Regions from separate parts of the Patulibacter brassicae genome, predicted to be linked through region 1. Evidence: riboswitches for the same ligand, from Rfam matches in the RefSeq annotation. Region 1 holds a riboswitch; each other region holds the start of a gene.
What was found. Region 1 has a riboswitch for cyclic di-AMP ahead of SK069_RS01390 (septal ring lytic transglycosylase RlpA family protein). Riboswitches for the same ligand answer to the same signal wherever they lie in the genome.

Region 2: linked by a shared signal. The riboswitch ahead of SK069_RS17470 (M23 family metallopeptidase) and the one ahead of SK069_RS01390 (septal ring lytic transglycosylase RlpA family protein) in region 1 are both predicted to bind cyclic di-AMP.
Region 3: linked by a shared signal. The riboswitch ahead of SK069_RS17100 (M23 family metallopeptidase) and the one ahead of SK069_RS01390 (septal ring lytic transglycosylase RlpA family protein) in region 1 are both predicted to bind cyclic di-AMP.
Region 4: linked by a shared signal. The riboswitch ahead of SK069_RS00775 (NlpC/P60 family protein) and the one ahead of SK069_RS01390 (septal ring lytic transglycosylase RlpA family protein) in region 1 are both predicted to bind cyclic di-AMP.

Annotation. Positions count from the first base shown of each region.
Region 1 covers NZ_JAXAVX010000001.1:280,807-287,902, forward strand. Annotated here, with positions in the region: gene SK069_RS01370 (hypothetical protein) at 297-1,406, shown strand; gene aat (leucyl/phenylalanyl-tRNA--protein transferase) at 1,294-2,100, opposite strand; gene SK069_RS01380 (alpha/beta fold hydrolase) at 2,176-2,979, opposite strand; gene dinB (DNA polymerase IV) at 3,026-4,144, opposite strand; gene SK069_RS01390 (septal ring lytic transglycosylase RlpA family protein) at 4,213-4,977, opposite strand; cyclic di-AMP (ydaO/yuaA leader) riboswitch at 4,986-5,183, opposite strand; gene SK069_RS01395 (RNA polymerase sigma factor) at 5,366-5,926, shown strand; gene SK069_RS01400 (hypothetical protein) at 5,923-6,303, shown strand; gene SK069_RS01405 (PaaI family thioesterase) at 6,312-6,716, opposite strand; gene SK069_RS01410 (hypothetical protein) at 6,790-7,096, shown strand, end outside.
Region 2 covers NZ_JAXAVX010000013.1:74,644-81,739, forward strand. Annotated here, with positions in the region: gene SK069_RS17460 (ZIP family metal transporter) at 1-791, opposite strand, end outside; gene SK069_RS17465 (multicopper oxidase domain-containing protein) at 791-1,852, opposite strand; cyclic di-AMP (ydaO/yuaA leader) riboswitch at 2,070-2,212, shown strand; gene SK069_RS17470 (M23 family metallopeptidase) at 2,373-3,008, shown strand; gene SK069_RS17475 (hypothetical protein) at 3,039-3,776, opposite strand; gene SK069_RS17480 (hypothetical protein) at 4,119-4,268, opposite strand; gene SK069_RS17485 (BlaI/MecI/CopY family transcriptional regulator) at 4,410-4,793, shown strand; gene SK069_RS17490 (M48 family metalloprotease) at 4,790-5,761, shown strand; gene mobF (MobF family relaxase) at 6,144-7,096, opposite strand, start outside.
Region 3 covers NZ_JAXAVX010000012.1:95,998-103,093, forward strand. Annotated here, with positions in the region: gene SK069_RS17085 (fenitrothion hydrolase) at 1-791, shown strand, start outside; gene SK069_RS17090 (hypothetical protein) at 788-1,540, shown strand; gene SK069_RS17095 (hypothetical protein) at 1,609-1,845, shown strand; gene SK069_RS17100 (M23 family metallopeptidase) at 1,931-2,746, opposite strand; cyclic di-AMP (ydaO/yuaA leader) riboswitch at 2,746-2,875, opposite strand; gene SK069_RS17105 (AAA family ATPase) at 3,449-4,423, shown strand; gene SK069_RS17110 (S8 family peptidase) at 4,416-6,968, shown strand.
Region 4 covers NZ_JAXAVX010000001.1:161,734-168,829, forward strand. Annotated here, with positions in the region: gene SK069_RS00760 (DUF7065 domain-containing protein) at 1-767, shown strand, start outside; gene SK069_RS00765 (DUF3159 domain-containing protein) at 830-1,537, shown strand; gene SK069_RS00770 (DNA topoisomerase IB) at 1,550-2,596, opposite strand; cyclic di-AMP (ydaO/yuaA leader) riboswitch at 2,711-2,866, shown strand; gene SK069_RS00775 (NlpC/P60 family protein) at 2,872-3,690, shown strand; gene SK069_RS00780 (acyl-CoA dehydrogenase family protein) at 3,913-5,856, shown strand; gene SK069_RS00785 (hypothetical protein) at 5,984-6,484, shown strand; gene SK069_RS00790 (spirocyclase AveC family protein) at 6,555-7,096, shown strand, end outside.

The DNA.
Region 1 (7,096 bases):
CCGGGGGTGGCGTACGGGTCCGTGTGACACAGGATGGGCCTCCATCGTGGTTCGCGGAGCCGCGCGCCCGCGCGGCCTCCACCCGCGCCGCCCGACCGGGCGACGCAGCCGCGCGGTCGCCCGGCGGCTCGACGCCGGAGTATGTCGCAGACCGCACGTGCTCGCCGTCCCGCGACCCCATTCCTACTCCGAGTCGCGAATGGAATCGCGCGCCGCTCCCCGCGACGTCGCCCGGAGACGCGTCCCCCCGGCCGCATCGAACCCGCCGATGCGCGGTTCCACCTAGCATGCCGCCGATGCGCCGACCGGCCCCCTCCCCCCGCCGCACGGCCCCGCGCCGGGCCTGGCTCGCCCTCGCGATCGTCACGGCGCTCCTCGGGGGGCTCGCCGCGCCGGGGGCGGCGAGCGCGCGGATGGCGAAGGGGCTCCAGGACGTGCGGATGGCCTTCAGCGGCGACCCGGCGCTGCGCGCGTCGTTCTGGCGCGCCGCCCACGCCGCGAGGGTCACCCGCGTTCGGGTGCTCGTGAACTGGGACGGCGCGCAGCGGACGATCGACCCCGGCACCGCCGCCGTCCTGCGCCGCACCGCCGAGGAGGGTCGCGACCGCGCGGGCGCGCGCCTGCTCATCGGGATCTACGCCCCGATCAACCGCCAGCGCGCGACACCGCGCCGGATCACGAGCTCGCTCATCGACGCCTACGGGTCGTTCGCCGCGTCGGTCGCCGAGGCGATGGACGGGCTGCCGGTCGCCGCGTTCATCACGTGGAACGAGCCGAACTTCCGCTCGATGTGGCCGCTGAACCAGCCGCGCCGCTGGGTGACGCTCTCCAACCGCGGGTACGCCGCGTACAAGCGCGTGCGCCCGTCGGTCCCGGTGCTCGTCGGCGAGATGGCCCCGAACGCCCGCACCCGAAACGCGCGCAACCCGGGGGCGTTCCTGCGCGAGGCGCTCTGCGTGACGTCGCGCTACCGGCTGCGGTCGCGGTCCGCGTCCTGCCGCCGGGCCAGGCTCCGCGCCGACGGGTTCGCGCTGCACACCCACGACTTCACCCATCCGCCGACGAAGCGCTCCCGCACCCGGGACGCGTGGACGATGGGCAACCTGCCCTACGCGATGGTCGAGCTGCGCCGGCTGGCCCGGGCCGGGCGGATGCCGGCGAAGGCCGCGCGCAACGTCCACATCACGGAGTTCGCCTACCGCACGCGCGGCAGCAGCCGCACCCCGACGAGCCGCGCGGCCCGCTACCTGCGCCAGGCCTGGAGCTACGCGAAGCGCCGCAAGGTCCGGAGCTTCACCTGGTACCAGCTGCGCGATCCGGGAACCGGCCACGAATGGCAGTCCGGTCTCCTGACGTTCGGCGGACAGTCCCGAGCGACCTGGAGGACCTTCCGCGGGCTGCGGTGAGCCGGTCGATGGCGGCCACGAGCTCGTGGCCATCGGCCGGCCCCGCGTCCCGCCGCAGCGCGGCGGGACGCAGCCCCGGCGAGAGCGCCCACCGGAGCCGCTCGAGGAACTCCGCCTCGGCGACCTCGCGCACGCCGAGCCGCGCGGTGTGCGGCGTGCGCTGCTGCACGTCGAGCAGCCGGTAGCCCGCCCCGCGCATGCGGACCGCGGCGTGCAGGACCGCGGCGCTGCCGGCGTCGGGCGCGAGGTGGAACATCGACTCGAGCGTGTGGGCCCGGCCGAGCGCGACGCCGAAGGTCCCGCCGACGAGCGCGTCGCCGTCCCAGACCTCGAAGCTCCGGGCGTGACCCCAGCGGTGCAGGGCGCGGTAGGCCCCCGCCAGGCGCGGCGTCAGCCACACCTCCCCCGGCCCGAGACCGGGACGGTGCGCGCAGTGCTCGACGACCTCGGAGAAGGCCGCGTCGACGGTCAGGCGGAAGCCGTGGCGCGGGATCGTGCGGCGCAGCGTGCGCGGCAGCCGGATCGCGTCGAGGTCGAGGATCGCGCGCGGGTCGGCCCGGTAGGCCGCGACGCGGAACTGCCCGTCCTCGCCGCGCGTGTCCATCGGGAACGCGCCCTGCTCGTAGACGAACAGCATCCCCGGCGGGTCGAGGATCCAGCTGCCGTCGTCGGTGTGCGCACCGCCGCTCTCCACTGCTGGCCACGGTAGCGGACCACCGGCGGCGGGGTGGGCGCTTCGGACACCAGGACCACCCGGGCGCGTGGGCGCTCAGCCCTGTGCCCGCTCGGCGGTCTCGGCCACCACGGTCGACAGCCGGGCGCCGCGCCACGCGATCGGCGACTCGCCCTCCTCCTCCACGACGAGCGACGCCCCCGGGATCGTGGCGGCGTAGCGCTCGGCGGTCGCCAGCCGGTGCGTCGGGTCGGCCTCGTCTCGGCTGCCGACGACGGTCGTCGGGACGCTGATCGCCTCGAGCTCGGCGAGCTCCTCCAGCGCGGCGCTGCGCGGCACGACGCGCAGCGCGTCGGCGACGGCCTCGGGGTGCTCGTGCTGGCTGAGCCGCTGCCGGGTGACGGTCCGCACCGTGTCGCGCCACGCCTCGGGGACGTCGTCGAAGCGGTACGCGGAGAGGAACCCGTCGACGCCGCCGTCCCGCAGGCCGGCGGCGAGCCGGTCCCACCGCTCGAGCGCCGCCGGATGCTGCTCCCGTCCGGGCAGGAACGCCGGGGTGACGAGGACGAGGCCGACGACGCGCTCCGGCGCCTCCAGCGCCACCCGGACGGCGGTGTGGGCGCCCATCGAGGCCCCGACGAGCACCGCGCGCTCGACGCCCTGCTCGTCCAGCACGCGCTGCGCGTCGGCGGCCAGGTCGGCGTACTCGTAGGCGTCGGGATCGGCCGGCGGGTCCGACGCCCCGTGGCCGCGCGCGTCGTAGGCGATGACGGGATGCCCGAGCCGCTCGAGCTTGCGGCTGCCCATCACGACGTAGCGGTGCGTCGCCGTCAGGCCGTGGAGCAGCAGCACCGGTGCGCGGGGACCGTCGGCACCGTCGACGAGCACGTTCAGGGGCATGACCGGAGTATCCCGAGCGGCCGCCCGGGGCCCTCGGTCGTCGGCCTCAGCCGAGCGGCAGCGCCAGCTGCGCGCCCGGGCCGTCGACGAGCTCGAGGCCGGCGAGTCGCACGCCGAGCAGGCGCACCGGCGCCGGCGGCCCGTACTCGCGCAGCAGCCCGACCGCGAGCTCCGCGACGAGCTCGCCGTCGTCGATCGAGCGCGGCAGGGTCCGCGACCGGGTGACGGTCGTGAAGTCGGCGAGCCGGACCTTGATCCCGACGGTCCGCCCGCGCCGGCCCTGGGCGTCGAGCGCCTCGGCGAGCTTCAGCGAGAGGCGCCGCAGCTCCCGCTCGAGGTCGTCGGGATCGTCGAGGTCGATCGAGAAGGTCGTCTCGCGGCTCTCGGACACCGGCTCGCGGACCGGCTCGACGGGATCGTCGTCGTCGAAGCGACAGCGGCGGTGCAGCCACGGCCCGGTCCGTGGCCCGAACCACTCGGCGAGCTGGGCGACGTCGACGCCGGCGAGCTGCCGGATCGTGCGGATGCCGCGCTCCTCCAGGCCGGTCGCCGTGCGCGGCCCGATGCCGGGCAGCAGCCCGGGCGGCTCGTCGGCCCAGCGCCGCCAGGCGGCCCGGCGGTCCAGCACGACGAACCCGCGCGGCTTCTCTGCGTCGGAGGCGAGCTTCGCGACGAGCTTGCTCGGGCCGATGCCGACGGAGACGTCGAGCGCCGTCTCCCGCTTGATCCGCGCCACGAGCCGCCGCAGTGCGGCGCGAGGCGCGAGCATGCCCGTCAGCTCCAGGTAGGCCTCGTCGAGGCTCATCTGCTGGACGACGTCGATCTCGTCCCGCACGATCGACATCACGGCCTGCGACGCCTCGCGATAGGCGTCGAGGTCCGGCGGGACGAGGATCGCCTCCGGGCACCGCCGGCGGGCGACCGAGAGCGGCATCGCCGAGCCGACGCCGTGGCGGCGGGCCTCGTAGGTCGCCGTGGTGACGACCGACCGGGGCCCGTCGTGCGCGACGATCACCGCCCGGCCGCGCAGCTCGGGGCGGCGCAGCAGCTCGACGGCGGCGAAGAACGCGTCGCAGTCGAGGTGCCCGACGCAGCGAACCGGATCGGCGGCCGGCGCGGCGTCGGTCGCGCGGCCGTCGTCCTGGCGCTGGCGGGCGGGAGCCACCCGTCCAGGGTAGCCCGCCGCGCGGCGGCGGGGCGAACGTCCGTTCGCCCCGTCCCTCGCGGGTGGTCCTAGCGGTCGACCAGCACCGTGCCGGTGCTGCCGAAGCCGAGGCGGCCCTTCGTCGCCGCGGTGAGGTCGAACTCGCGTCCCGCGACGTACGGGCCGCGATCGATGACGCGGGCCTGCACGGTGCGGCCGCCGTGCTTGAACGTCAGCCGGGTGCCGCAGGGCAGCGTCTTGTGCGCGACGCCGATCGTCCCGGGGCTCAGGCGCCCGCCGCAGGCCAGGGCGCCGCCGTACAGGCCGGGGCCGTAGTACGAGGCGTACGTCGCCCGGAAGCCGTGCACGCGCTCGACGCGACGGCTGATCGCGCGGGCGTGGGTCGTCCCCGCCACGCGGATCCGCGTGGCCAGGTCGCCGGTCCGACGCACGGTCGTCGCCAGCCGGAACCGCCCGGAGGACGACGTGCGCGCCCGGTCGGCCTCGCGCCAGCGGCCCGCGCGGCGGACCTCGAGCCGCACGAGCGTGCTGCGCGGGACGGCGGTCACGCGACCGCGGTACCGCGCGCGGCCGCCGACGCGGACGTCCCCGCGCTCGCTCGTCACGCGCAGCCGCGGGCGGCGCGGCTTCGCGGTCGCCGCCGGGGCGGCGGCGGGCGTCGCGGCGGCACCGGCGCCACCGGACGCGGGAGCCTCGACGCCCGGCTGGGACGTCTCGGCACCGGTCGACTCGGCCGCGATCGCGGGCGCGGCCGTCGCGGCGAGGGTCACCACGAGCCCCATGGTCAGGGCGACGCGCGGTGACATGACGCTTCCGTCATGGGTCACGGACATGGCAGGACCTCTTCTGGTCGTGACGCCTACGAGGTGAGCTGACGGGCTCGCACCCGGCGACACGGACCGGTCGGTCGTGTCGACGGGCGCTACGGACGCAGCAGCGTCCGATTCGCCCCGGCTCCGCCCGAGAGGGATCGGGCAGGGAACAAGTGGGTCCCCCGCTCGGCGCGCACCGATGCGCGCCGACTCGGCGTCGGTGAACGGTCGGATCACCGTACGCGGCCGTTCCCGGCGCGAACGTGCGTTCGCGCACAGAGCGGTCGGGCGCCGGATCCGTGGCGCCGTGCCAGGCCCGGTCGACACACTGGCGCATTGGCGTTGACCTGGCGTCCCGCTACCCTTCGTCGGTGGTGCGGGCGCCCGAGCCCGCGACCGCACTCCGGCCATGGACCTCCGCGACCCCCAGAGCTTCGCCCGCGCGTACGCCGAGCACGCGCCCGGTGCCGCCCAGGCCGCGGGAGCGATCCTCGGTCCCGCCGGGCGGCGCGCCGAGGTCGAGGACGTCGTGCACGACGTGTTCCTCCGCCTCTGGCACCACCCGGAGGGCTTCGACCCGACCCGCGGCCCGCTCGGCGCCTACGTCCGCCTCCTCGCCCGCTCGCGGGCGCTCGACCTCGCCCGCCGGCAGCAGGTGGCCGCGCGCGCCGAGGACCGGCTGCGTCCGGCGGCGGCCGCCGCCGAGCCCGCCGTCGCGTCCCAGGCCGAGCGCCGGGCGACCGAGCGCGCGCTCATCCGCGCGCTCGCGACGCTCCCCCAGCCCCAGCGGGAGGCGATCTGGCTCGCCTACTGGGGCGATCTCACGACGAGCGAGATCGCCTCGCGCGCGGGGGTGCCCCAGGGAACGGTCAAGGGCCGGATCCGCCTCGGCCTCCTCCGGCTGCGGACCGAGCTGGAGACCTCGGACGTCGCGGCGGGCTTCCTCGCCGCCCTGTCGCAGCTGCTGTGAGCGCGCCGCGGCGGCGGAGCACGGCCCCGACGCTCCTGGCGCTGAGCGCCGCCGTCGCCATCCTCCTGGCGGTGGTCGTCGTGCGCCTGGCCGGCGGGGACGACCCGCGCACCGGGTCGCCCGTCGCCGCGCCGGTCGCCGACGGGGTCGTCGTCGAGGTGCCCGACGCGCGGGGCCGGCGGCTGATCGAGGCCTACGCCCGGCGGATCGGCGCCGAGGACCGGCCCGCCGTCCGCGCGCTCGGCCAGGCCGTCGTCGTGCGCGTGCGGCCCCGACGGGCGGACGTGCTCGTGCGGGCCGGCGGACGCGCGGCGCGCTTCTCGCGGGCCGACGACCCGCGCCTGCAGGCGTTCGTCGCGCGGGCCCTCGGCGGCTGAGGGTCGGCTCAGCCGGCGAGCGCCCGGACGGCGATCACCATCCGCGTCGTCGCCGCCAGCCGACCCGCGTCGTCGGTCATCCGGACGTCCCAGACCCAGGTCGTGCGCCCCCGGTGCAGCCGGTCGGCCCGCGCGTGGACGGTGCCCTCGAGGATCGGCCGCAGGAAGTTCGTCGCGTTCGAGAGCCCCTGGGCCACGAACCCGTCCGGCATCACCGCGGCGGCGGTGGCCATCGAGGTCACCGACTCGGCGATCGCCGCGTAGACGCCGCCGTGCACGAGGCCCATCGGCTGGCGGACGCCGTCGACCACCGGGACGCTCGCCTCGATCCACCCGTCGCCCTGATCGTGGACACGAAGTCCGATCAGGCCGTCCAGGGTGCGCTCGTGCGGGATCGTCGTCGGCAGCTCCATGCCTCGATCCTACGAGGGCGCGCCCGGGCGACCATTACGCGTTCGCAACGCGACGACCGCTAGATTCCGCGCGATGCCGCGCGTGGAGAGCTTGCATCCGGACCAGCAGGCGGTGCTGCAGCTCGTGCTGCGGCGCGGCATGGCGTACGAGGAGCTGGCGGGGGCCCTGGGCATGACGCCCGAGCTCGTCCGCGAGCGCGCCCTCGACGCCGTCGACGGCCTCGCCCCGGACGACGTCGACGGCCTCGAGATCGAGGACCGCGATCGGATCGCCGACTACCTGCTCGGCCAGTCCAGCGCGAGCGAGCGCCAGGCGGTGCGGGAGCTCCTGGAGTCCGCGGCGCCCGCCCGGACGTGGGCCCGCCTCGTCAGCAACGAGC
Region 2 (7,096 bases), on a different contig from region 1:
ATCCCGACGGCGATCAGCAGCGCCAGCGTCCCACCGCCGGCACCTGCGGCGCGGGCCCGCCGCTCGCGATCGGCCATGAACGCCGAGATGCCGGAGAGCAACAGGAACGCCACGAGCGCGCCGGTCCAGACGAGCGCGGAGCCTCCGAACGCCTGCGAGCCCTGCTGGGCCAGAGCGAGCCCTTCCAGGGTGGCGTCGATGGCGAGGAACGCGAGCAGGCCGATCGTCAGGGCCATCAGGAAGCGGATCCGGCTCGCCGGGACGCGGCGCAACCAGGGAAGCCAGAGCATCCCCAGCGCGACGGGGATCACCCCCACGTAGATGCCAAGGAGCGCCATCAGGCCGAGGAAGGAGACGTCCTCGCCCGGTGTCTCGACCGCCACGTCGATCGGGTGCAGGATCGTGGCGCCGGTCGAGGTCATCAACGCGATCTCGTAGGCCTCCCCCTCGATCCACGGCTGGTGGATGCGGAGCGTCTCGACTCCGAGGCGCGGGATGGGACGTTCGCCGCCGGAGAACTGCACGAAGGCGTCGTTCACCTGCGCTTGGGCGATCGTCACCGCGTCGGGTCCGTCGTTGCGGACCTGCAGGTCGATCAGGCCGGGCTTCAGCGTCGTCCGCTCGACGCTGATCTCCTCGACAGGCGGGCCGTTGCGGTCGCCGAGTCCCGGCCCGTCGAGGGCCAGGAAGCCGCCCAGCGTGACGACGATGAGGAGGAGCGGCAGGATGCCGAGGAGCCACGTCGGCCGTCGGCGAGTCGACCCGTGGGGCGAGGGGGCGTCGAGCGACATCAGCCGACCTCGAAGAACCCCTGCCAGCCGAGTTCGGTGAACTCCGACTGGTGGGCATGGAACATGTACTTCCCCGGGGAGGGGAAGCGCCATTCAGCGATCCCGCGCTGCCCTTGGCAGAGCATGACCGTGTCGGTCAGCTCCGACGGGCGGAGGCTCGTGCCGGTCGGGAAGTAGTCGAAGAAGTTCCCGTGGAGGTGGAAGCTGTTGATCAGGTCGTACTCGAGGATGTTCACGATGTAGACGCGGACCAGCTCGTTGCGTCGCACCGCGATCGGGCGGTTCATGTAGGCGAACGGAATCGTGTTCGCGGCGTAGAGCTCGTTGGCGCGATCGAAGTTCGTGTCGAACCCGTTCATCACCATCACCATCTCGTCGGCGTCCTCCCGACCCTCCTTCGGGTCGACGATGAAGGCGCCGTACATGCCCTTTGCGATGTGCTCGGCGAGCGGCCGGACGTGGCAGTGGTAGAGATGCAGGCCGGCCGGCTCGGCGTCGAACTCGTACACCGTGGAGGAGCCCGGTGCGATCTCGCCGGCTCCGATCCCGGGGACGCCGTCCATCTCGGCGGTATGGATGCCGTGGAAATGGATGGTGTGGGGGTGCTGCGAGAGGTTCTCGAACCGGATGCGCAGCCGCTCGCCCTCGCGGCATCGCAGCGTCGGACCTGGGATCCGACCGTTGTAGCTCCACGCCGGGAACGTCACGCCGGGGGCGACCTCGATGTCCTGGTCCCCGGCTACCAGCGTCCACTCCCGCAGGACCCTCCCTGACGGGAGGCGGCGGGTGCGTCCCCAGTCGAAGTCGCGAAGGATCTCGTGCGGATCGAACCCGTTCCGTGCATGGTCGACCTCGCCGCCGCCCCGGAAGTTCGCGTGCCCTCCATGGGTGCCCGAGGACGAGTTCGCCGACGATGTGTCGGAGTTTCCCGCGCCTCCGTGGTTCCCCGCGTGGCCGCCGGGCCCTTGGGCGCGAGATGACGTCGCTTGGAGCAGCGCCATCCCGGCCCCGAGGGCCGGCAGGCCGCCGGCGAAGAGACGTCGGCGATTGATGCTTGGCATGCCTGAGAGTATGGCATGCCAAAAACCGTTTGCCGATCGAGGTTCCCGCGCTCGATTGGACTGCGCCTGTCGCGGAGGCCGAGAGAAGCCGGCGGTAGGCGATCGGGCGGGGGAGGTCGCGCTCTGCGCGGGGGAGGTTCGGCCGCGCGGCGGCGGATGCTCCGGCCGTGCGCCGTTTATCTCCTACAGTATGTAGAGCAGATTCCGTGGCCGTGATACGGTCGAGCGGCCGAATCGCCGGGGACGTCCGCGGCGAACGGGGGACCCGGGCATTTCGGGGCTCATCCACGGTCGTGTGGAGGCGCGTCTCTTTCTGCGCTAGCCCGTCAGCTAACCCCGTAGGCGGACGAAAGGGACCAGTTCGATGCTCAGATCCTCCGCGCGCCGGCTCGGCTTGGCGGCTATCGGCCTCTCGTTGCTCACGGTGCCGGCCTCGGCCGGGGCGGCTGTCGGGAGCGGAGGGGCGAGCGCGCAGGCGGTCGTCGGCGGCAGCTCAGCGGGCGTCTCGGAGACCCAGCCGGTGCGGCTCACGCGCCGGGAGCTGCGGAGCGTCCAGCGGCGGGTGGGCGTTCGTGCCGACGGCGTGCTCGGTGCACGCACTCGGAAGGCTCTGCGCCGGTTCCAGCAGCGCAAGCGCCTCGCGAAGACCGGGGTCCCGAACGTCGAGACGCTGAGGGCGCTCGACCTGCCGTTCGTCGCGAGGGTCGAGGCGGAGCTTCGGGCTGCTCAGGTCGACGGCTCAGGCTCGCGGTTCCCGCTCCAGGGCGGCTGGACGTTCGGCGGTGCTGGCACCGGCTTCGGCACGCGTGGCGGCGCGCACGAGGGGATCGATCTGTTGGCCGATTGTGGAGTGCCGGTCGTCGCCGTGTCGTCCGGGACCGTCAAGCGCGTCGCCAACCACGAGAAGGCGGGCAACTACGTCGTCGTCACCGGGACCTCGACGCGTACCGATCAGGTCTACTCGCATCTCCAGGAACGTCCGGCGCTGCGTGCGGGCGACCGGCTCCAGGCGGGGGCGCCGATCGGCCGCGTCGGGGACACGGGCAACGCCACGGCGTGTCTCCTGCACTTCGAGCTCTGGACTGCTCCCGGGTGGTACGAGGGCGGGGTCCCGCGCGATCCTCGCCCCGACCTCGAGGCGTGGGCGGCCGGCTGAGCGCGCGAACCGTCGCCGGCGGGGGCTCCTCTACCGATCGTCGCGGCCCCGCCGCCTCCGCTTGAGCGAGGCAACGCCCAGGGCGCTCACGAGGATCAGGGCCCCGAGGCTCGGGACGACCCAGGGCGGAGCGCCGTCGCCCTCGCCCGAGACGTCCTCGACGGCCGCTTCCGAGGCAGCAGGCTGTGGGGCGGAGGGCGCGGTGGTGGTGCGTCCCTCAGGTCGCGCGGCCCGGCTGGCATCCGGTCGCTGGGGCGGGCCCGGGGGAGCGGAGCGGTCGTTGGTGACCCGCAGCCGGGTGCCGGTGCTGAGCGTGACGTACGCGGCGACGTCCCAATCCTGCCACGAGCCACGGCCGGCTATCGGGATCTCGGCGTGGTGGATGCCGCGCTCGTCGCGCTGGGTGGCGACGCGAACGGATCGGCGGCGACCTTCGGGCCTGATCCAGTAGACGACCTTCGAGCCGGCGCCGGTCCCGCGACCGGAGAGCGTCGTGGCGAGATCGACCTGACCCGGTCCCGCGGGCGAGCCCTGAACGGCGATGCGTACGCCACCGGATCCACCCTCGGCGACGGAGATGCCCCCGTGCGCTGCCGCGGTGCTCGGCGTGAGGAGCACCGCCACGCCGGCCGCCAGGGCGACGGCGAGGTGTCGAGCCCGGCTGCGCCCCGTACGCGGAGCGCTGGACTGCCGAGAAGCTCCCGCCTTCGCGGCGGTGGGCGGCTTGATGGTGTCGATGGGCGGGTCATCTACGACGTGGGCGGCCATGGTCGCCGCCGGGCTCCGGGGGCGGAGGCCGAGATGGTGAGCGTCGCGTCACCGGGTTGCACGCTCGTCACTGGCGAGGCCGCGGAGCGTCTCGGCGTCTCGGCGCGAAAGCCCTGGGTCGGTCGTCTGAACCGCTTCGGACGTCGGTGGTCTGCTCGGCGCCGCCGCGGGGGTGCGCGGCGGGTGGAGGTAGCCCTGTGCCCGCCGTCGACGGGCGGTGGGCAAGGTTCTCGAGCAGCGCGCCGCGGTTGCGGGGCGGCCGCGGCGCGCTGGCGTGAGGCGCAGCGTGGGGACTCGTCACGTCCGTCCACCGGGCGGGGGCCTCCCCCGCGGGGGCGCGCGTCAGTCGGTGGGCTCGTCGTCATCGGGCTCGAAGGGTTCTTCCTCAGGCAGATGGCGGCCGGCCATCCACAGTCCGCCGGCCACGAACAGCACCGGGGAGAGGTACAGCACGGCGTGAAGGCCGCCGACGTGCGCGAGCGGTGCGCTCATCGTCCCTGCTGGAGCTTGGGTTGCGACACCGCCACGGGGAAAATCCTACATCTCGTAGGAGGCGGGCGACGGCAGGCCCGGTGCTCGTGCGCGGCGCCGACAGACGGTGCGGCAGAGGGTGCGTGCTTTACTGGCTGCACCGTGAGCGGCGAGATCCAGGGCGAGCTGCAGGAGCAGATCATGGCTGCGCTCTGGCGCACCGGACCAGGGACGGTCGAGCACGTCCGCGAGGGTCTCCCCACGCGCCACCGCAGCGCTTACACGACGGTCCAGACGGTGCTCAATCGCTTGTCTGAACGGGGTCTGGTCAGCCGGTCGCGGCAGGGCCGGACGATGACGTACGCGGCGACGCTGAGCGAAGCCCAGTACCTGTCCCAGAGCCTTGAGCGGACGCTGGCGGGAGCGTCGCTGGAGGCGCGTCGAGTTGCCTTGACCGAGCTCATCGGCGGTCTGGAGGCGGACGAGCTCCTCCAGCTCAGTGAGCAGGCTCAGCGGGCGCGCAACGCGGCGAAGAACGCACGATGACCGCCCTGCCGGCCGCGCTGGGCGTCGTTCTGATGGCTTTGCCTCACATGGTGCGACGCGGATGCTGGTCACCGTCGACCTCGCTCCTGCTCTGGGTCGTCGCCCTGGGAGTCCGGGCTGGAGGATGCCTGCTGGTGGCGCTGTGGCTGATGATTCGGCTGCCGTCGACGACGGTGTTCACTGCCGTCACCGACTGGTGCGTCGATACTGCCGTTCCGGTGCTCGCGGCTCATGTCGGAGTTCTCGGCCCCGAGGTCGGGGATGCGCTTTCGCTGTTGCCGTTCGTGGCGCTCAACCTGTCGGCGCTGTGGGGGGCGGTGCGCGTCGCGCGTGGCGCCCGCGAGGTGCGTCAGATGGTCTCGCAGTCGACCGTGGGGGTCGGACCTCGGGGAGCGGTGATCCTGGGCGGTCGCGAGGTCATGCTCGGAGCCGCCGGCTTCTTGCGCCCACGGGTGGTGGTCTCGGCCGGTGCGCTGGTGGCTCTCGATGACGCTGAGCTGGCCGCTGCGATCGCCCACGAACGCGCACACATTCGCCGCGGCCATCGGTTCATCGCTGCCTTCGCCGAGTTGTGCGGGACGATCGCCCGCCCGGTGCCCGGCACGCGGGCGATCGTGGCGGAGGTCCACAAGCAGATCGAACGAGATGCCGATGCCTGGGCGGTCCGTCGCGACCATGACCGTGTCGCCCTGGCCAGCGCGATCTGCAAGAGCGCTCTCTCGCGAGCCGGAGGTCCGGCCCTGGCGCTGCTATCCGGTGCCGGCGTGGCGCAGCGCGTGGAGGAGCTCCTCGGTGGAGGGCCGGTGCGAGCGTCCGTCGGCGAGAAGCTCCTGCTCGCGGTTGCGATCGTCGGGGCGAGCGGGTTCCTCGTGGCAGCCGTCGGCTGGATCCTGGTGACACTGGCCTCGGGATCTGCCGGTGACCCGGGCGGAGCTCTTCGACACGTGTGCCCTCCCTGCGGACTATGAGCGGTCTGGCGGACCGAACCGGGACGGAATGCGGGCCTGGCCGTCGCCCGCGTGACCTTGGGGCGACGCGCTGGGTGCGGGGGAGGGCCCGGGTTCCGGCGACGTACGATGGTCGTCGTGCCGCGGTTCGAAGCCGACACGGTTGTCGAGCATCGCGCCCGTCAGCGCGAGGCGCTCTTGGACGCTGCGCTCGCGGACGCGCCGCTCGGCGTCGAACTGCGAGCCAGAATCGCGACCGATCCGGCCCATGCCGCGGCGTTGCTGGAGCGGGGGGTTGGAGGCGGGCGGGCGGAGTGCGGAGACGACTCGACGGGCTATGCCGGAGCATGTCAGTCCGGTGGGGAGCCAGCCTCTCGGGGTCGACGTGGGCGGACCGTGCGACCTACAGATCGTCGGTGACGTCTGGTCGCTCCGAGGGGCCAGGCCCGGAGGCAGATCGAGACCGCTCGGGGGCGCTCTGCCCGACGAAGCGGCCGAGGAGCGTAGAGGTGTCGAGCGGAGCGCCCCGCGGCGTCGGCGACCGGTGGTCGTGCTCGCTGTCGACGCTCAACCGGACGAGCGTCGCGTCGGCGGCCTGAATGCGGGCGATGAGAGCCGCACGTTCGAGGGCACATCCGTCACGAGGCGGGGCGAAACGGCGCGGCGTCGGGGCGGGTAGCGCGTCGAGCTGCCGCTGGACGTCGGAGCGCTGACGCTCGATATGCACTCGCGCAGCCTCGAGGTCATCAACCCAAGCCCCTGCTCTCCCCTGAGACGACGGTGGCTCGAGCTCGCCGTGATGAGGCCGAGGCGCGAAGGGCGCCACCGTGCCCTGGGTGCCGAGCATCGGATCCGGGAGGCGCTCCCGGTGGGCGGATGCGAGCAGCGAGTCGTCGCCGCGCACACGATGCGGCTCGACATGCGACGTCTTCCTCGACACAGCGTTCGTGGGAGAGAGTTGGGTGGTGGCGAGGTCTTCGTCGTCGCGGATCGCCATGCGTGCGGCGATCCGTTGGAGGAGGTCGTCGTGGTCGACGGGGATCTGGTCGTCGTGTGGAGCGATCTCGGCGCGGTCGTCGCGGAGTTGGGGGTTCTCGGTCGGGACGTAGAGGGCGGTGTGCTCGCGGGCGCGGGAGAGCGCGGTGTAGGCCCAGCCCTTCGTCAGCTGCTCCTGTCGGGCGATGACGGCGGCCCACTGCACGGTCGCGCCTTGCATGGCGTGGCCGGTTAGCGCGTAGGCGTGCTCGAGGTGCTCGCGCGCGTAGTCGGCGGGCACGAGCCGGGTCGCGCCGGCGTCGGTGCGCAGCTCGACGTGGTCGGGTCGGGCGGCGGTGATGGTGGCGCGGGTGCCGTTGT
Region 3 (7,096 bases), on a different contig from region 1:
CGATGCTCATCGGCAGCGGCCTCTACGGTCGGGAGTTCCTCGACCGCGCCGACGGCTTCGCGCGGTTCTTCGCCCTCGCCGCGACGCTCTCGCCCCTCGATTGGCGAGACGGTCGCCTACGCGTGCGTCTCCCTGGCAGCGGACTGGCCGACGTCCGCTCGTCCCCCGGCTTCCCCGCGGTCGTCCTGACCCTCATCGGGACGACGACGTTCGACGGCATCTCTGGCGGAGAGCTGTGGACCTCGGACGGTTCGCTCGGTCCGTGGCTCGAGCAGCGCTTCACTGGCCTGGGCATGGACACCACGACAGCGGCCACCGCTGCGGCGACCGTCGGGCTGCTGCTGTGCGTCGGCCTGGTCACCGCGCTCGTGCTCCTCGGCATCGCCGGGGTTCGCAGCGTCGATCGGTTGCGGACGCGGGATCAGGACCTGCTCGGCCGCTTCGCGCCCAGCCTCGTGCCGATCGCACTGGGGTACGCGATCGCGCACTACCTGTCGCTGCTGGCCATCAACGGCCAGGCGCTCGGATCCCTGTTCTCGGATCCTCGCGGCGACGGCTCCGACCTCTTCGGCACCGCCGGATGGACCATCGACTACGACGTCCTCTCGCCCGACGCGACGTGGTACCTGCAGGTCGTCGCACTCGTCGGAGGCCACGTCGCCGGGCTCGTCGCCGCGCACGACACCGCCCTGCTCACCTTCCGTGGCGCCCGCTCCGCCGTCCGGTCGCAGTACTGGATGCTCGCGGTCATGGTCGCCTTCACCTCCCTCGGACTCTGGCTGCTGTCATGACGATCACCCACCCCCGCGACACCGACCACCCTCGACGAGCCATCGACGCCAGGACTGGTGCGAAGCGGCCGACGCACCCCGCACGCGCCTTCCGGGACGCGATGACGCTCCCCGTTGCCGCCGCGATCGTCGCGTTCGCCCTGCCCGCCGCAGCGCGCGCCCACGGCGGGATCGACATCGCTGAGGGCGGCGACGGAGGCACCCGGATCCTCGTGCAGGGCTCGGCCGCCGGGCCGGGCGAAGTCGATCTCGCCACGACCCTCGACGGCCCCGGGAGCGGGGAGGGGTCGCGCGTCGTGTACTGGGTCAGGCCCACCGGCAGGACCAGGTCGGTCCGCATCGCCACCGACCGCGACGAGGGCGGCACGCACCACGCCGAGATCCCCACGGCAGGACGCGGCTCCTGGCAGGACTGGGACGTCTCGGCCTACGTCACGCTGAGCACCGGGCGACGCCTGCGCGTCACCAACGATCGCAGCAGCCCGCCGGGCCCGAACCGGCCGGCGCGGCCGCGTGCGCGCCCGACGGCCACGGTGACGCGGACAACGCCCGCCCCGTCGACCAGCGCAGCGGCCGCCGCCGTGGAGGAGGACATCGAGGACGTCTCCGGCCAGAGCGACGGCGTTCCCGGCTGGGTCCTCCCGAGCCTGGTCGTCCTTGCGTTGGCGGGCGGCACGGCGGTGGTGATCCGCAACCGCCGGTTGACCGATGACGAGGAGCCTTCCGACGGAGAAGGAGGATCCCGATGACGCGCTCTCGGCGACCGCGCGCGCCTCGCCCTGCGCCGCCGCCTGCGCGGGCGGTGCGCAGCGGCCCCGTGGACGAGCCCCCGGCGCGCCGCGGACGCCTCTTCTGGATCTGCCTTCTGGTCCTGATCGAGGCCGCCGCCTGGAGCGTCGCCTCGATCGTCACGGACTCGGGCACCGTTCGGATGCTCGTCGCGCTCGCCGTCGGGGGCGGATTCGTGCTCCGCTATCGCGATCACATCTGGGGGCCGGACTGGCGGGAGCAGCTCGCCGAACCTCGGGCCCGTCAGCCGAACCGGCGTCGTTAGCATCTGGCGGTAGCGCGGGTGCGCGCGTCGGAGCCCGCACCCAGTCGTGCGCCTGCGGGGGGCCCGGGACCGGACGAACCGGTGATCAGCGGGCCGCGGCGCCGGACCACCTGGTGAGATCCCGTTGGGGATCCCGGGGCTTCCCGCCCTCGTACCAGCCAGGGGCGCTCCAGAGCTCGAAGTGCAGCAGGCAGGTGGTGGCATTGCCGGTCTCGCCGACGGTCGCGAGGGCCTGACCGGGAGCGACCGGATCACCGGGGCGCAGGTCGGGCTTCTCGCGCAGATGCATGTACACCTGGTCCTCGCCGGACGGTGTGTCGGTGACGACGAGGTAGTTACCCGCCGCCGTCTGGCGCGCGTTCGTCTTGACGCGCCCCGCGGATGCTGCGGCGACCGGTACGCCGCAGCCCGCGAGCAGATCGACGCCCTGGTGCGCACCACCGCGCTCGCCGAAGCCCGTCCGGGCGCCGCCGAACCGCCACGCGCCCCGGATCGGGAAGGCGTACCCGGCCACCGGCGCCGTGGGAGCGGCCGCGGCGCGGAGGCGCTCCTCCACCGCGGTAGCGAACGCGAGACGCATCGCGCGGAGGGTCTCGAGATTCGGTCGCCCGGTCCGCTTCAGCCGCTTGCGCGTCTGGTATCGCCGCAATGCGGACCGCGTCCCCGGTCCGAGGACGCCGTCCGCGCGAACGCCGATGCGGCGCTGCACGCTGCGCAGCTGGCGGCGAGTCAGACGGACCGTCCGCGTCCGGGACGGGGCGGCGGCGGCCGCCGTCGACCCGACGGTGCTCGTCGCCACGGTGGCGGTCGTTCCGCCGCTGTCGGACCGCGCCGCTGTCGGCCCGATGAGACACACCGCCATGGCGGTGAGGACGACGTGGTGAACCGTGGGGCGAAGCATGCTTCTCTCTCGTCGGCCTACGGGGTTAGCTGACGGGCTGGCGCAGGAGAGTCGCGCCTCCACGACATCGCGTGGACAAGCCCCGAGATCCTCGGGTCCCCCGCTCCCGGGACACGGTCCGCGAGATTCGGCGGCGCCCACTCTAACGGCCGCGGCGCGAGTCAGGAGCAGGCGCCCGGACCCGGAGCCGAGCAGACTCGCGCGGCGCGGCGAGCTCGGCTCTCGCGTCTGAGGAATCGACCGGCGCGCCTGATCTCGACGCCGGGTGCTCGTCAGCGCCGGTCGCCGGCGCGTCGCCGCGCCGGTCCGCCGCCGCGACCGTGCGGGATACTGGGACGCGCGATGAGCGGCCGGATCCAGCGCGAGCCGTGAGACCCGACGCGGCCGGTTCGCCGCACGCGCGCAGCGCGAGGTGGCGGTGAGCCGCGAGGCGTTCGAGAGCACGATCGAAGGCCCGCACCGCGTCCGTCGAGGGCGCAGACGCCCTGCACGCGCGAACCCCCCGAAGTGACGACCGGCGCGGGCTGGATCATCGGGCAACGGTGTCAGTGTCCGGCCTAGCTCGTGGTCGAGTCGGCCTATCGGCGGAGTTTGGTAATCAGCACCTGCCTTTGGCGCTGATCGCGCAGGTATCGTGGCTGCGAGATCGCGCAGGTATCGTGGCTGCGAAGGCGAAACGCGGCGCGAGAGGAGGCAGAGACGATGGCCGGATCCGGCGAACACATCAAGGCGCTGGTTCGTAGCCACGCCTCCGGCGATGAAGACTCCTTCTACGCCGTCGCCTCGCAGATCGCTGCGCGGGCTGCCCGTCAGGGCCACAACCGACTGGCGTCCGATCTGAAGCGGACGATCGACGCGTCTCGCCGAGCACCCGTTGCGACGAAGGGCTCGGTCACGTCGTTGGCTCAGCCGCGGGGGGATCTGGCGGATCTCGTCACGGCGAGCTACCCCTCTGTCGGCCTACGCGACCTCGTCGGTCCCTCCCCGCTGCTGGGCCAGGTGCACCGCGTCATTGCCGAGCAGCGCCAGCGTCACCGGCTGCAAGAGCGAGGGTTCGCCCCCGCCCATCGCCTCCTCCTCGAGGGTCCTCCCGGGACCGGCAAGACGCTCACTGCGTCCGTTTTGGCTCATGAGCTCTCTCTGCCGCTCTTGACCGTCCGCTTGGAGAGCTTGCTGAGCAAGTTCCTCGGCGAGACCGCCAGCAAGCTGCGCACGGTCTTCGACGCGGTCGAGAGCCAGCGCGCGGTGTATCTCTTCGATGAGTTCGACGCGCTCGGCGGCGACCGGTCCGGCAACGACGTCGGCGAGGCACGCCGCATCCTCAACTCGTTCCTCGTCTTCCTCGAGAACACCGGCCCCGAGAGCCTCGTCGTCGCCGCGACGAACCATCGCGCGATCCTCGATCGTGCGCTCTTCCGCCGCTTCGACCTCGTCATCACCTACGGGCTCCCCGACCACGAGCACGCCACCGCGGTGATGCAAGCGCGCCTCGGGCCGCTCGCCAAGCACGTGGACTGGCAGCTGGTCATCGAGCTCGTCGACGGCCTCAGCCACGCCGAACTGGTCCAAGCCGCCGAGACCGCCGCCAAGCAGGCCCTCATGCGCGACGACGAGCACGTCACCGCGGCGGATCTCGTCGACGCGCTCCGTGTCCGTCAGACCGCGAGCCGTGCCTGATCCCAGCGCGACGTTCCCGCACATCTGGGTCCGCGATCGCGCCCAGACCGAGGAACTCCATCGCCGGGGAGGCGGCGACCGGACGATTCGTCCGGTCGAGCGCCGCGCCCACGGGAAGGCCCGCCTGGGCGAGCTACGGCAGGCGCTCGACGAGTTCGATCGGCTTCGCGACGAGCAAGAGCTGACGCTGGACGAGTTGCGCGCACTCGGGGTCGTCCTCGTGCTCGAAGGAGCCGAGACGGCGTACCGGCTCAAGCTCGACGCGCTCGAACAATTCACGACCCACAAGAAGCGGCTTCCACGGTGGCTGCTGCTGTCGGTCGCTCCTTCCGAAGACGAGCGTCCCGAACGTGCCCAGGTGTGGGTCAGCGATACCTACCGCGCCCAGTTCCTGAAGCGCTTCGAGGACTACCTCGACACAGACACGAAAAAGGGAAACCCCAAGAACCAAGAGCTCGTCGCCAACATCGGGCGGATCCGCCGAGCGGTCTTGGACGACCTCTGGCAGTCCAGCGAACGCCCGCCGATCCACGGCAAGCACTGGTGGGAGCTCTGGTTGCGCCGCACCGACGACGCAGCCGAGCGCGTTCGCCGCTATGCCGAAGTCATAGGGGCACCGCTCGCCGTCCGCTCGCTCGAGCTCAGCGACCGACTCGTCGTCTGGATCCAAGCGCGATGGGACGACCTCCAGGCACTGCCGTTCACCGACGTGCCACTCGCCGAGATCCGCCGCCCCGAGTTCGTCGACACGATCGACGACCTTCCAGACGACGAGCAAGACGACCTCACCACCGACCTCGTCAGCCGCATCCAACCGACAAGCGACCCCACGGCACCTGCGGTCTGCCACCTCGACACCGGGGTCCGGCACACCCATGCGCTGCTCGCCGGATCGCTGAACCCCACGGACGTCCACAGCGTCGTCGGATCACCCGGCGGCAGCGACCCTGAGAACCACGGCACCCCGATGGCCGGCCTCGCGCTCTACGGATCGCTCGACGACCTGCTGCTCACGACGAAGCCCATTGCCCTCCACCACCGCCTCGAGTCGGTGAAGTTCCTGCCCGACCCCGGACGACCGCAAACGGACCCGTTGGCGTACGGACTCATCACCGCGGATGCCGTCGCACAGCCCGAGGCCACAGCGAGGCGCCGCCGCGTCTTCTGCATGCCCGTCACGACCACGCCCGACCGGGGCGCGGGCGAGCCCACGCTCTGGTCCGCGAGCGTCGACGCGCTTGCCGCAGGCGTCGACATCACGCTCGCGGGCAACCAGCTTCAGCTGCTCGGAGCACCCGACCGCAAGGCCAGCCGACTGTTCGTCGTCTCGGCTGGGAACGTCGAGGCACAAGATCTCAAGACCGCGGGCTACCCCGACGCCTGCGATCTGGCGCCCGTCGAGGACCCCGCCCAGGCGTGGAACGTCCTCACCGTCGGCGCCCACACCGAACTCACCGATCGACCGGTCGATCCCACGTTCGCCGGCTGGAGCCCCGTCGCGCCGGAAGGTGACATCTCGCCTCACAGCCGCACCGCAGGCCTCTTCGGCTCGATGTGGCCGAACAAGCCGGAGATCTGCATGGAGGGCGGGAACGTCCTGACCGACGGTGCCGGCGACTACGACGGCAGCCACCCTCTGCTGTCCATCCGGACCACGGACGCGCGTCACGATCTCGCGTTGGGCTCTGCCAACGCAACCAGCGCCGCCACCGCTCAAGCCGCCCGCCTGGCGGCGCTCGCGCAGGCCCGCTACCCGAGCTACTGGCCCGAGACAATCCGTGCGCTTCTCGTCCACGCCGCGCAGTGGACGCCTGCGATGCGCGCGCATCTCGACGGGGCCAAGAGCGCCAAGACCCAGCGACGCGCATTGCTGCGCCGCTACGGCTGGGGCGTCCCGACCGAAGACGCCGTCCTGACATCCGCCGCCAACGCTGCCACGCTCGTCATCCAGGACGAGTTCGTGCCGTTCGACGGAAACGAGCACAAGGCCCGGCGCTTCCGCCTGCACCGCCTCCCCTGGCCCGCAGCCGCGCTGCGCGAGATCCCGGCCGCCGAGGTCGTGCTGCGGATCACGCTCTCCTACTTCATCGAGCCGGCCGCCTCGCGACGCGGATGGCGCCAGCGCTACACCTACGCCTCCCACGGCCTCCGGTTCGAGCTCCAAGCTCCAGCCGAGACGACCAACGCGCTGCTGCGCCGTGTCAACCAGGAAGCCGAGCAGGAGGAAGACGACTCGCCACCCTCCAGGTCCTCCGCCGAGACCGATCGATGGTTCATCGGCAAGAACCAGCGTAATGGCGGCTCGCTGCACCAAGACCTCTGGGAAGGGACCGCCGAAGAGCTCGCCGCGTGCGATGCCCTTGCCGTCTACCCGGTCGGCGGATGGTGGAAGAACAACAAGCGCAAGGACCGCGCCAACCGCACGATCCGCTACGCCCTCATCGTTTCCCTCAAGACCGACGAGCAGAGCATCGACCTCTACACGCCGATCGCGGCGCAGGCCGAGATCGCCACAGCGGCGACTATCCAGACCCCGGGAACGTAGAAGAACCGGCTCCTGCCGCGTGCCGTCGCCGCCGGTCGGTTCAAAGCACCAGTCAGGAATGCCGCTCTCGAGGCAGGCGCGGCGCGTGCGGCCCCGGGTTACGTCAGGCGAGACGGTGCGCCGGTGCG
Region 4 (7,096 bases), 120 kb from region 1:
TCTCGGCGATCCTCCACACCTCCTCCTCGCCGAACGCCCAGGGCCGTCGCACGCGGTTCAGCGCGCGGCGCGGCCACACCGCCGTCGAGGTCATCGAGGAGCCCGAGCCGGGCACCTGGTCCACGCCCTCGATCCAGGTCGACGGCGGGCCGACCTTCGCGGTGTCCTCGCCGGAGCTCGCAGCCGAGCTCACGACGACGCCGCTCTTCGCGCTCGGCGACTTCACCGGCGACCAGGCGCCGGAGGCCTTCTCCGCCGACACCTCCGCGCCGATCGCGCACTACCAGCGCGCCGCGCGCGTCCGCGGGCGGATCGTCGTCGCGGGCGAGGAGGTGGAGATCGACGGCCTCGGGTTCCGCGACCGCACGTGGGGCTTCCGCGACGAGTCGGCGAACCTCAGCGAGTACTACGGGCACATGTGGGTGTTCCCGGAGTTCGCGCTCAACGCGATGAAGCTCCGCGGCACCGACGGCCGCGAGATGACGCTCGGCTTCTACCTCGACGCGGACCGGGCGGTCCCCGCGAAGGAGATGTCGATCGTGCGCGACGCCGCCGGGCTCCTCGCCTCGTGCCGGGTCGAGCTCGTCGACGGCCGCGTCCTCGACGTCGAGGCGACGAAGCGCCACGGGACGTTCTGGTGCCCGATGGGCTGGACCCGTCCGGGCCCGGTCCTCTCGGCGTACGACGAGATCGGCGCCCTGCGCACCCAGGACGGCGTCGAGGGCTACGGCCTGACCGAGCAGGGGATGGTGCGCCGCATCGGGTGACGCCGGGCGGGACCCGCCGCGCCCGGCGGCGTCGCGGGCCCCGCCGGGTAGCCTCCGCAGCCGTGCCCGAGCCCGAGCCCGCAGCGCACCCCGAGCCGACGGTCGTCCCGCCGGGCCCGGGCGCCGACCCCTCGCGCACCGCCGCCGCGCAGGGCGTCCCGACGTCGATCGGCGACGCCGTCGGCGGGCCGCTCGGGATCGCCGAGTCGGCGCTGCCGGCCGCGGTCTTCGTCGCGGCGTACACGATCTCCGGCCAGGACACGACGGCGGCGGCGATCGTCGCGGTCGGCCTGGGCGTCGTCCTGACGATCGCCCGGATCGTGCGCGGGCAGACGCTGCAGTTCGCGATCTCGGGGCTGATCGGGATCGCCCTGGCGGGGTTCATCGTCTCCCGGACCGGGCGGGCGGAGGACTTCTTCCTCCCGGGACTCCTGGCGAACGTCGGCTACGCGGCGGCGTACCTCGTGTCGATCCTCGTGCGCTGGCCGCTCATCGGCGTCCTGGTGGCGCTCATGACCCAGCAGGACTCGAGCTGGCGTCGCGACCCGGAACGGGTCCGGGTCTTCACCCAGGCCTCGTGGATCTGGGTCGGGCTCTTCCTGCTGCGCCTCGCCGTCCAGCTGCCGATGTACCTCGCGGGCGCGCTCGTCGCCCTCGGCGTGGCGCGGGTGGCGATGGGCATCCCGCTCTTCGCGCTGGGGCTCTGGCTCACCTGGCTGCTCGTCCGCCGGGTCCCGAACCTCCAGGGCCCGGCTCCGGGCGCCGCCTGAGGCGCGCGCGCCTCAGTCGCCGAGGCGCGCGAGGGCGGGGGAGTCCTCGCCCTCGTCGCGGAGCAGATCGCGGACGGCGTCCTCCAGCGCGATGCGCCCCTCCGGGTCGACGAAGGCCTCGGGACCGCCGAGCTCCTCGACCCGCGCCCCGATCGTCCAGCCGCTCTCATAGCGATCGAAGACGCGGGGGTCGACGTAGGACGCGCGCGCGACCGCGGGGGTGTTGCCCAGGAAGAAGGCGACCTCCTTCACCGTGTCGCTGATCGCGCGCCGCCGCGCCGTGCGCGAGCGCGCCTCGTCCTTCATGGCGACGCCGAGCGCGGCGAGGACCGTGCCGTTCCACGTGCGGAAGTCCTTCGCGGTGCAGTCCCCGGCGTGCTCGTGGAGGTACTCGTTGACCTCCTCGGGCCGCACCGGCACCCACCGGCGACCGTCGCGGTAGGCCAGCAGCCGATCGCCGCCGGTGCGCCGGCGCTTCATCCGGCCGACCGCGTCGTGGACCTCGTCGTCGGCGATGACCTGCAGCCGCCGCACCCCGCCCTTGGCGGCGTAGTCGAAGACGAGCTCGTCGTCCTCGAGCACGACGTGGCGCTGCTCCAGCGTCGCGACGCCGTAGGTCTCGTGCTCCTCGGCCGCCTGGTCGGAGCCGATCCGGAAGAACCCGAGGTCCAGCAGGCGCACGGCGCACGCGAGCGCGCGCTCGCGCGGGACGTCGTCCAGGCGGAGGTGCTCGAGCAGCGTGGCGCGCAGCCGGGGGAGACCGGCGGCGAACTCGAGCATCCGGTCGAACTTCTCGCGGTCACGCCGGGTCCGCCACGCCTCGTGGTAGCGGTACTGCCGGCGACCGGCGGCGTCGGTGCCGACGGCCTGGAGGTGCCCGCGCGGATCGGGGCAGATCCAGACGTCCTTCCAGGCGGGCGGCAGGACGAGCTGCTCGATCCGCTCGAGGGTCTCGGGGTCGGTGATCCGCTCGCCGTCGGCGTCGCGGTAGAAGAAGCCGCGCCCGGCGCCGATCCGCCGGATCCCAGGGCCTGAGGGGTCGCTCCGTCGCAGCCGCACCTGGCGCTGCTACCCCGTCGTCGCGGCGCCGACGCGCCAGGCCGAGCGGCGGGGTGCCAGACCGGGCGGTTGCAGGGGGAAGGAGACGCGACGCGCGCGCCGACGGCCCTGCTACGGTGCTCCGAGCCGAATCGCCGGGGGAGTGTCCCGGCGAGCGGGGGATCCACTGCGTCGCGAGGTGCGACGCTGGGGCAAATCCACGTCGTTGGAGGCGCTGCTCTTTCTGCGCCAGCCCGTCAGCTAACCCCGTAGGCCGACGAAAGAGAGCAGCAGACGTGCACGTCCTCACCCGCGCCGGCGTCCTCGCCGGGCTCCTGTCCCTGGCGATCGCCGCCCCAGCCGCCGCCCAGTCGGCCTCCGGCGGTGTCGGCACCGGCACGACGACGACCCCGCCGGCCGGCGCCACGGACGGCACCGGCAGCACCGACGACGGGACGAGCGCCGCGGGAACGACCGGCGCGGTCTCCCAGACGGCGCCGGTGAAGCTCACCCGCTCCCAGACGAAGAGCGTCCAGCGCCGCGTGAAGGTCCGGGCCGACGGGCAGCTCGGCTCGCGGACCCGCTCCGCGCTCAAGCGCTACCAGCGCAAGAAGCGGCTGAACCGCACCGGTCGCCCGAACCTCGAGACGCTGAAGGCGATGCGCCTCGGCTTCGCGAAGAAGATCGAGCGCAAGCTCACCGTCCACAGCGCGACCACGACGGACGGCTCCGCGACGCCCGCCCCCGCCGGCGACCTGTCCGCGGCGATCGCCGCCGCGCGCGAGGCGATCGGCACGCCGTACGTCTCCGGCGGCAACACGACCAGCGGCTTCGACTGCTCGGGCCTCACGGTCTGGGCCTTCAAGCGCGCCGGCATCTCGCTGCCCCGCACGAGCTTCGACCAGTACAAGCAGGGCGTCGCCGTCGACCGGGCGAGCATCCAGCCCGGCGATCTCGTCTTCTTCGACAGCGCCGGCTCGGGCGCCTCGCACGTCGGCATCGCCACGAGCGCGACGACGGCGATCTCCGCCACGACGAAGGGCGTCATGGAGCACTCGTTCGCGAGCGGCTACTGGGACGACCACTACGTCGGCGCCCGGCGCGTGACCGGCTGACCCCCGGCGGCGCGAGCGCGCGCCGCCATCGACTCCTCGCGACCGGCCCGTGCCGGATCGCGCCCGCCGCGGGCCGCCCATCGGGCGGCCCGTCGTCGTGGGCGGAACGCCGGGCGAGGGCCCCGTCCTACCGCCGGTCGGGTTCGGTGGAGCCGTGGTTGCGGGTGCGCTACCCTGGGTATTGACTGACCAGTCAATCCACCTCCTCGGAGACCTGAAGCCATGACCAACGCCCCGACCAGCGAAGAGTCCCGCAAGTTCGTCGAGGAGGCGCGCGAGCAGGACTGGAAGCTCCCGTCCTTCGGCAAGGAGCTGTACCTCGGCGACTTCCGCCTCGACCTGATCCACCCGCTGCCCGTCGAGGACCCGGAGGCCGAGGCCGCCGGCGCGAAGTTCCTCGCCGAGTTCCGCGAGTTCCTCGAGACGAAGGTCGACCCGCTCCAGATCGAGCGCGACGCGAAGATCCCGGACGAGGTCATCCAGGGCCTGAAGGACCTCGGCGCGTTCGGCATCAAGATCCCGAAGAAGTACGGCGGTCTCGGCCACTCGCGCATGACCTACGGCCGCGCCATGTCGATGGCCGGCACCTACCACGGCGCCCTCGGCGCCCTGCTCTCGGCCCACCAGTCGATCGGCGTCGCCGAGCCGCTCGTCATCGCCGGCACCGAGGAGCAGAAGCAGAAGTGGCTCCCGAAGGTCGCCAAGGACCACATCTCGGCCTTCCTGCTCACCGAGCCCGACGTCGGCTCGGACCCCGCCCGCCTGCAGTGCTCGGCCGTGCCCACCGAGGACGGCTCCGGCTACATCCTCAACGGCCGCAAGCTCTGGGCGACGAACGGCGCGATCGCCGACATCGTCGTGATCATGGCGCGCATCCCGAAGAGCGAGGGCCGCCGCGGGGGCGTCTCGGCGTTCGTCCTGGACTACCACTCCGAGGGCGTCTCGGTCGAGCACCGCAACCAGTTCATGGGCCTCCGGGGCATCGAGAACTCGGTCACGCGGCTCGAGAACGTCTTCGTGCCGAAGGAGAACCTCATCGGCGGCGAGGGCGAGGGCCTGAAGATCGCCTTCCAGACGCTGAACACCGGCCGCCTCTCGCTGCCGGCCATCTGCGCCGGCGCGACGAAGTGGGCCTCCCGCGTCGTCCGCGACTTCGGGACGGAGCGCGCCCAGTGGGGCAAGCCGGTCGGCCAGCACGACGAGGTCGCCTCGAAGATCGCGAACATCCACGCGACGGCGTTCGGCATCGAGGCCGTCGTCGAGGTCGCCACCCGCCTGGCGCACACGAAGCGCTCCGACATCCGGATCGAGGCCGCGGTCGCGAAGCTCGTCGGCTCCGAGCTCGCCTGGAAGGCGATCGACGACGCCGTGCAGGTCCGCGGTGGCCGCGGCTACGAGACCGCCGAGTCGCTGGCCGCCCGTGGCGAGCGCGCCGTCCCGATGGAGCGGACGCTGCGCGACATGCGCATCAACCGCATCTTCGAGGGCTCGACGGAGATCATGCACCTGCAGATCGCTCGCGAGGCCATCGACCAGCACCTGCAGATCGCCGGCGAGCTCATCGAGGGCGACGGCGGTCCGGCCGAGAAGGCGAAGCTCGCGGCGAAGGCCGGCGGCTTCTACGCGAAGTGGTTCCCGCAGCTCACCGTCGGCGACGGTCAGAACCCGCGCAGCTACGACGAGTTCGGCGAGCTCGCGACGCACCTGCGGTTCGTCGAGCGCAACGCCCGCAAGCTCGCCCGCGTGACGTTCTACGCGATGGGCAAGAACGGCGCGAAGCTCGTGGACCGCACCGCGATCCTCGGCCGCATCGTCGACATCGGCGCCGAGCTCTTCTCGATCTCCAGCGCCGTCGTCTACGCCGAGCACCTGAAGAAGCAGCGCCCGCAGGACGCGGCGGCGATCGAGGAGCTCGCCGACGCGTTCTCCCAGCAGTGCCGCCGCCGCGCGAAGGCGCTGTTCGCGGAGCTCAAGGACAACGACGACGACCAGACCCGCAAGGTCGCCAAGGGCGCCCTCGAGGGCCGCTACTCCTTCATCGAGGAGGGCGTGATCGCCGCGGACCCGGAGACCCCGCTCTTCGGCGACCCGGAGAACTACCGCCAGCCCGAGGTCGACGTCGAGAAGACGGCGAAGCTCGGCCAGGGCCAGGCCGTCGAGGCCTGAGCCACCGCTCGCCCGCGTCGCCGGCGTCCGCCGGCGACGCGCCGGACGGCTCGACCGTCCGCCCGCACGGCGCCCTCCGGGGCGCCGTCGTCGTTCCGCGCCGACGACCCGGGGCTACACTCCGAACATGGTGTTCGACAACGGTGCGCAGCGCGACGCCGAGCGCCGCGGGGTCGCCGGAGGCCTCGCCGAGATCGTGGGCTGGTTCTCCAGCGTCCGCTGGGGCGCCCGACACCAGGCGCGCGCGTCCTCGCTGCGCTTCCTCGAGGAGCTCGAGGTCGCCCGCGCGCCGATCGCCGAGGCCCTCGCGACGGCGGGCTGGGAGCCGCTGCGCCGCAGCGTCCCGTTGCTCCCCAGCTGGGAGCGGACGAAGCCCGAGCTCGCCGGGGTGCTCGCGCGTCGCCAGTGGTCCGACGTCGTGGCGGCGGCCGAGGCGGTCGACCGCGTGCGGGCGCTGGTCGACGCCGGTCGAATCGGCGCGCTCGAGGAGCTCGACCGCCAGGCCCTGCGGGACGCCGTCGCCACCGTGGACGCCGCGCTGACCTCCCTGCCGGCGCAGCGGATCTTTCGCGACGACGACGGGTTCGCTCGCTGGCGGCTCGACCCGACAGACCGTCGGGACCAATAATCCAAACACGGTGTCCGGCAATTGGTCTAGCATGCGGTTCGCACGCCAGCGCGAGCCCGAAGGAGCCCCAGTGAGCAGCACCGTTCCCCTTCCCCCGTCCGCCGTCCCCACCGCCGAGGCGACCCGCGCCGGCGGGCCACGGCCCGAGGAGCCGCAGGACCGCACCGGCGTCATCGCGATCTGGGCCGTCATCGGCATCGGCGTCCTGCTGCTCGTGACGCAGGGCTGGGGGCGCTGGATCCTGTCGGGCGAAGAGTTCCGCGCCGTCGACGTCACCGGTCCGGACGTCTACGCCGACTGGCGTCAGGTCGCGCTGCGCATCGTCGAGGCCCTGAGCGTCGTGGAGATGTCGCTGCTCGTGTACCTCGTGATCGTGCGGCCGCGCCTGCGGCTCGGGCACTTCACGCTCGACGCGAAGATCACCATCGGTCTGCTCATCGGCAGCTTCACCGACGGCATCCTCAACACGCAGGAGTACCTGTTCGCGTGGAACCAGCACTCGATCAACCTCGGGTCGTGGGCGTCGTTCATCCCGCTCAACGACCCCGAGCACCAGTCCCGCTACGCCGAGGCGCTGATCTGGGGCATCCCGCAGTACACCTACTACTGCAT